3 regions of the Enterobacter vonholyi genome follow, and region 3 is predicted to be linked to each of the others. Evidence: predicted binding sites of a transcription regulator. Region 3 holds the regulator's gene; each other region holds the start of a gene.

Region 1 (2,203 bases), 910 kb from region 3:
CTCTTGTAATCGCCGTCGAAGTCAATTTTCACTTCGGAACGATAGGTCAGGCCCCAACGGTTGTTTTTGTCCAGCTCGTAGAGGATACCGGCGTTCCAGCCATAGCCCCACTCATCACCTTCAAGACTGGCAATTTTATTGCTGTTTTTAGGCAGGCGCGCAGTCTGTTCCCCGGAATAACGTTCGATTTTGGCATCGGCGTAAACGGCATCAAAGCCCAGACCAAAGCTCCAGTTATCGTTCAGGCGATACGCACCGCTCAGGTTGAGGTTCAGCGTAGTAAGGTCTGTTTTACCGCCGTATTCACCAGCCGGGTAGTTGTTATTGAACTCGGTAGCCAGGCCGTAGTTAGACGTTACGGATGCACCCCAGCCAAACTGTTCGTTAATGGGCGCAACGAAGTGCAGGTTGGGGATCCATGCTGTTGGGGCAATGTTGTCCGCTTTAAGGCTCGCACCCGTATAAGGCGACTTACCAGAAACGTTGACATCAGGGTCGATATAAACCGCACCGGCAGAGAAAGTCGGACGATCGAACATCATGATCAACGCGGGGTTACGACTCGCGTTACCCGCATCATCAGCAATAGCGCCTTCCCCGGAATACGCACGGCCAAGGCCAGAGGAAGAAAATTCGTTTAACTGAAAGCCCGCTGACCAGGCGGAAGTGGAGACGAGTGCCACTGCGACTGCCAGCGCAGTCTTGTTGAACAGGGTTTTCTGGCTCATGACCATAACCTCATTGAGTTATTTTTATTCAATAATTGTTACATACCGTAACAGGAGCGCGAAGTGTAGGGTCTGAGGTATGACAGACAAATCAGACCAGTGGCCAGAGTATAGGTCTGACCAGCCAGAATGTTGCAAGTTTGTTTATTAATATTTTCAAACATGTTTCGCGAAACGAGATCTGGTTGGCAAAATTGTGACCATCGCGACTCACCCAAAAGGGTGGTTTTTGTTCTGGATCATTTTTTAGTGTGATATTGGTCACTTATCCGTTTTTGCACCATTAACGGCTGGAGAGAGCCCGCGCCGGGGCGTAAAATATCAGCATCGTGTTTATCTCGCGCGCTGCGCGAATACAGAGGAAATTGAGCTATGAGTAAATGCAGTGCTGATGAAACCCCGGTTTGCTGCTGTATGGATGTTGGGACCATCATGGACAACTCCGATTGCACCGCGTCTTACAGCCGTGTGTTCACTAACCGTGCCGAAGCGGAAGAGACCCTGGCCGCGCTGAGCAAGCGTGCGCGTGATGTTGAATCCGATCCGTGTGAAATCAAGTCGACCTTCACCGAAGTGGAAGGCGGCGTGAAGCTGGACATCGACTTTGTTTTCGCCTGCGAAGCAGAAACACTGATTTTCCAGCTGGGTCTGCGTTAATCCTTTTTGCCCGGCGGCGCTTCGCTTGCATGGGCCTACGATTGTGTAGGCCGAGTAAGGCAACGCCGCCACCCGGCAACAAACCGCACAAATGCCCCTGCCATGCAGGGGCATTTTCTTTTTCTTCTCTGTGTTTTAGCTCGCACTTTTTCGTTTCCCCGATTGGCTGAATGTAAAAAAATGGTTAAGACTATTATCAGGTCAGACCACTTTATGTTTGCGAAAAATTTTTTACAGGGGAGTGTTATGAGTCAGGCATTACCGCTAATTACCCGTCAGGGCGATCGCATTGCCATAGTCAGTGGATTGCGAACGCCATTTGCGCGTCAGGCAACGGCGTTTCATGGCATACCGGCCGTTGACCTGGGGAAAATGGTAGTGGGGGAGATGCTGGCTCGCAGCGAAATTCCGCCTGAGGTCATCGAACAGCTGGTGTTCGGTCAGGTCGTGCAGATGCCTGAAGCCCCCAACATTGCGCGGGAAATCGTCCTTGGTACCGGGATGAATGTGCACACCGATGCCTACAGCGTCAGTCGCGCCTGCGCAACCAGTTTCCAGGCCGTGGCGAACGTCGCCGAAAGCCTGATGGCGGGGACTATCCGCGCCGGGATTGCGGGCGGGGCAGACTCCTCTTCGGTGCTGCCGATTGGGGTCAGTAAAAAGCTGGCGCGTATCCTGGTCGATGCCAACAAAGCCCGTACGACGGGTCAGAAACTCAAACTCTTCTCGCGTTTACGTCTGCGCGATCTGATGCCCGTGCCACCTGCCGTAGCGGAATACTCCACTGGCCTGCGCATGGGCGATACCGCCGAGCAGAT
Region 2 (2,203 bases), 1.9 Mb from region 3:
GCTGGGCTATGCTTAGTGGCAGTAACTGACTGTTAAGGCATAGAAAAATGAAAGCATTTGATCTCCAGCGGATGGCGTTTGATAAAGTTCCTCCTGAATTTCTGGGCGAAGTGGCGCTCCGCAGCCTGTATACCTTCGTACTTGTCTTCCTGTTTCTTAAAATCACCGGCCGTCGCGGCGTAAGGCAGATGTCGCTCTTTGAGGTGTTGATCATCCTGACGCTGGGTTCAGCGGCGGGGGATGTCGCCTTCTATGATGATGTGCCGATGGTGCCGGTGTTTATCGTTTTTGTTTCACTGGCGCTTCTTTATCGCCTTGTCATGTGGCTGATGTCGAAAAGCGAAAAGCTGGAAGATCTGCTTGAGGGGAAGCCGGTCGTTATCGTCGAGGACGGGCAGTTGGCCTGGGAAAATGTACAAAGCGCCAATATGACCGAGTTCGAGTTCTTTATGGAGCTACGACTGAATAGCGTTGAACAGCTCGGGCAGGTGCGTCTGGCGATCATGGAGACCAACGGGCAGATCAGCGTCTATTACTATTCTGACGACGAGGTGAAGCCGGGACTGTGTATCCTGCCGGATATGCTGATCGAGCGTTTCAGAACCGTACCTGAGTCAGGCGAGTATGCCTGCGTGAGATGTAGCCACGTGCTCGCGATGCAGCCGGGGGATCGTCAATTATGCCCCCGCTGTGCAAATCCGGAATGGACGAAGGTTAGCCGGGCCAAACGCATCACCTGACAGCCATTTTGTCGGTTTTGTGATGGCGAGGCGGCAGATTGTTTTGTGTGACGCGGGGCACATTTCACGGGTCATAAGTTTTAGACATTGCGGCGCGTGTCACTGAATGATAAAACCGATATCCACAGTTATAACTTATGGCTTTTAGCGTGGTGAGGGGAAATGGCTCAAGTCTTTAATTTCAGTTCAGGTCCGGCAATGTTACCGGCAGACGTGCTTAAACAGGCTCAACAGGAACTCTGTGACTGGAACGGTCTCGGTACGTCGGTGATGGAAATCAGCCACCGTGGTAAAGAGTTTATTCAGGTGGCCGAAGAGGCAGAAAAGGATTTTCGCGATCTGCTGAATATTCCCTCGAACTACAAAGTATTGTTCTGCCACGGCGGTGGACGCGGCCAGTTTGCAGGCGTTCCGCTGAATATCCTCGGTGACAAAACGACGGCTGACTACGTTGACGCGGGCTACTGGGCTGCGAGCGCCGTTAAAGAAGCGCATAAATACTGCACGCCGAATGTTATCGACGCCAAAGTGACCGTTGATGGCCTGCGCGCCGTGAAGCCAATGAGCGAGTGGCAGCTTTCTGATAACGCAGCGTATCTGCACTACTGCCCGAACGAAACCATTGACGGGATTGCCATCGACGAGACGCCAAACTTCGGCAGCGATGTCGTGGTTGCCGCCGACTTCTCCTCCACCATTCTGTCTGCGCCAATTGATGTCAGCCGCTACGGCGTTATCTATGCGGGCGCGCAGAAAAATATCGGTCCGGCCGGTTTGACTATCGTCGTCGTGCGTGAAGACCTGCTGGGTAAAGCGCATAAATCCTGCCCGTCGATTCTCGATTACACCGTGCTGAACGATAACGATTCTATGTTCAACACCCCACCAACGTTTGCCTGGTATCTTTCAGGCCTGGTCTTCAAATGGCTGAAGCAAAACGGCGGCGTGGCACAGATGGACAAGGTGAATCAGCAGAAAGCTGAACTGCTGTATGGCGTGATCGACAAAAGCGATTTCTATCGCAACGATGTGGCGAAAGCTAACCGTTCCCGCATGAACGTGCCGTTCCAGCTGGCGGACAGCAGCCTGGATAAAGTGTTCCTTGAAGAGTCCTTCGCGGCAGGCCTGCATTCGCTCAAAGGTCACCGTGTCGTTGGCGGCATGCGTGCCTCCATCTATAACGCGATGCCGCTGGAAGGCGTTAAAGCTCTGACGGATTTCATGATCGACTTCGAACGTCGCCACGGTTAATAGCGCTGTTTTCACCCCCGTAGCCTGCTGCGGGGTTTTTATTATGTTGAGTTGAGAGTTAAGTTTTCATGGAATCCCTGACGTTACAACCTATCGCGCGGGTAGATGGCACCATTAATCTGCCTGGTTCAAAAAGTGTCTCGAACCGCGCTCTGCTGCTGGCAGCACTGGCAAACGGCACCACCGTCCTTACAAACCTGCTGGACAGCGAT
Region 3 (2,203 bases):
ATGGAAGATTACATCAACTTCCTGACGCCGCAGTTCTCCCGCACCCATATCAACTTCCAGCGCGTGCCGACGGTGGATACCTCCAACCCGTTTGCCGCCAAAAGTATCCCATCCCTGGATGAGAGCTTTGTGGTGATCCATTTCCGCAATCTCGAAGGCATTGATTACCCCTGGCTACTGGCCATGCTGCAGGGCTCGTTTATTTCGCACATGAATACATTGGTCGTGCCGGGCGGAAAAATGGGGCTGGCGATGGAGCTCATCATGACGCCGCTGGTGGAGCGACTGATGGAAGGGAAGCAGATTGCGTGAGCATGTTCCCTCTCCCTGTGGGAGAGGGTTAGGGTGAGGGCATCAACACGCACGATGCCCCATCAATCACGCCTCGATCACTTCATACGAATGCGTGATTTTTACCGCTTTCTCCAGCATTAATGCCACAGAGCAGTACTTCTCCGCAGACAGATCCACCGCACGCGAGACCGCCGCGTCTTTTAGTTCTTTACCTGTGACCACAAAGTGCAGGTTAATATGGGTGAACAGACGTGGCGCCTCTTCACGCCGTTCTGAGGTGAGTTTAACCTCACAATCCGTCACGTCATGACGACCTTTTTGCAGAATCGACACCACGTCAATGGCGCTGCATCCGCCTGCCGCCATCAGCACCATTTCCATTGGGCTTGGCGCTTTATCGCCGGAGTTACCGTCCATTAAAATCTGGTGCCCTGACGCGGATTCGCCCAGGAACGTTAAACCTTCAACCCATTTCACGCGCGCTTGCATATTCTTAAACTCCAACGTTGCATTTTTGGTGACAGATTACGCGTGCGTTACATTTCTCGCAATGGAAGGCGACCTGCATCATGCTGAAGCGAGACACCAGGAGACACGCGGCGAAAGCTATGCTAAAACACTCTGGATGCTACAGTAATACATTGACGTTACACATGTATGCAGAGGACATCAAACTTTACTGGCTGCGAAACGTTACGGTAGCCGACTTCCCAGGGTATGGGTAAGAATTCGATTGCAACCCCAGAGTCCGGATGCATTTGATGACTCTGGTGACAGCTTATAACAGAGGATAACAGCGCATGGTGCTTGGCAAACCGCAAACAGACCCGACTCTCGAATGGTTCTTGTCTCATTGCCACATTCATAAGTACCCATCAAAGAGCACGCTGATTCACCAGGGTGAAAAAGCGGAAACGTTGTATTACATCGTTAAAGGCTCGGTGGCAGTGCTGATCAAAGATGAAGAAGGGAAAGAGATGATCCTTTCTTATCTGAACCAGGGCGATTTCATCGGTGAACTGGGCCTGTTTGAAGAGGGCCAGGAACGTAGCGCCTGGGTTCGTGCAAAGACAGCATGTGAAGTGGCTGAAATTTCTTACAAGAAGTTCCGTCAGCTGATTCAGGTTAACCCTGACATTCTGATGCGTCTTTCTTCCCAGATGGCGCGCCGTCTGCAGGTCACGTCAGAGAAAGTGGGTAACCTCGCCTTCCTGGACGTTACCGGCCGTATCGCGCAGACCCTGCTGAACCTGGCGAAACAGCCAGACGCCATGACCCACCCGGACGGCATGCAAATTAAAATTACCCGTCAGGAAATTGGTCAGATCGTCGGTTGCTCCCGTGAAACAGTAGGCCGTATCCTGAAAATGCTGGAAGATCAAAACCTGATCTCCGCCCACGGTAAAACCATCGTGGTCTACGGAACGCGTTAATTCCGCTTAAACGGCGTGCCATCGCAAGGTGTCACGCCGTTTTTGTCTCTACTCCCCATGTGGCGCAGGCTGATCTATCACCCGGAAGTTAACTACGCACTGCGACAAACGCTGGTGTTGTGTCTACCCGTGGCCATAGGCCTGATCCTCGGACATCTTCAGCAGGGCCTGCTGTTTTCTCTCGTACCCGCCTGCTGCAACATCGCCGGTCTGGACACGCCGCATAAGCGCTTTTTCAAACGCCTGATCGTTGGCGGCTGCCTGTTTGCGGGCTGTAGCCTCGCCGTACAGCTGTTACTGGCTCGTGATATCCCGCTGCCGCTGATCCTGACCGTGCTGGCGATGACGCTCGGCGTCACCGCCGAAATCAGCTCGCTGCACGCCCGCCTGCTTCCCGCCTCGCTGATTGCGGCCATCTTCACGCTGAGCCTCGCCGGGAATATGCCTGTGTGGGAGCCGCTGCTGATCTACGCTCT

Evidence for each region. Region 3 encodes CRP, which controls carbon source genes, mostly activating them, when cyclic AMP is high. Its sites were predicted from a motif close to ATGTGANNNNNNTCACAT; they were not measured.
Region 1: a site for CRP is predicted at 978-995, ahead of AB3N39_RS14795 (YfcZ/YiiS family protein). Genes of this name have one in related genera too.
Region 2: a site for CRP is predicted at 786-803, ahead of serC (3-phosphoserine/phosphohydroxythreonine transaminase). Genes of this name have one in related genera too.

Annotation. Positions count from the first base shown of each region.
Region 1 covers NZ_CP162152.1:3,152,031-3,154,233, reverse strand. Annotated here, with positions in the region: gene fadL (long-chain fatty acid transporter FadL) at 1-728, opposite strand, end outside; gene AB3N39_RS14795 (YfcZ/YiiS family protein) at 1,101-1,385, shown strand; gene fadI (acetyl-CoA C-acyltransferase FadI) at 1,632-2,203, shown strand, end outside.
Region 2 covers NZ_CP162152.1:1,511,070-1,513,272, forward strand. Annotated here, with positions in the region: gene AB3N39_RS07090 (DUF421 domain-containing protein) at 48-740, shown strand; gene serC (3-phosphoserine/phosphohydroxythreonine transaminase) at 903-1,991, shown strand; gene aroA (3-phosphoshikimate 1-carboxyvinyltransferase) at 2,060-2,203, shown strand, end outside.
Region 3 covers NZ_CP162152.1:4,066,211-4,068,413, forward strand. Annotated here, with positions in the region: gene AB3N39_RS19170 (phosphoribulokinase) at 1-312, shown strand, start outside; gene AB3N39_RS19175 (OsmC family protein) at 379-783, opposite strand; gene crp (cAMP-activated global transcriptional regulator CRP) at 1,095-1,727, shown strand; gene AB3N39_RS19185 (YccS/YhfK family putative transporter) at 1,785-2,203, shown strand, end outside.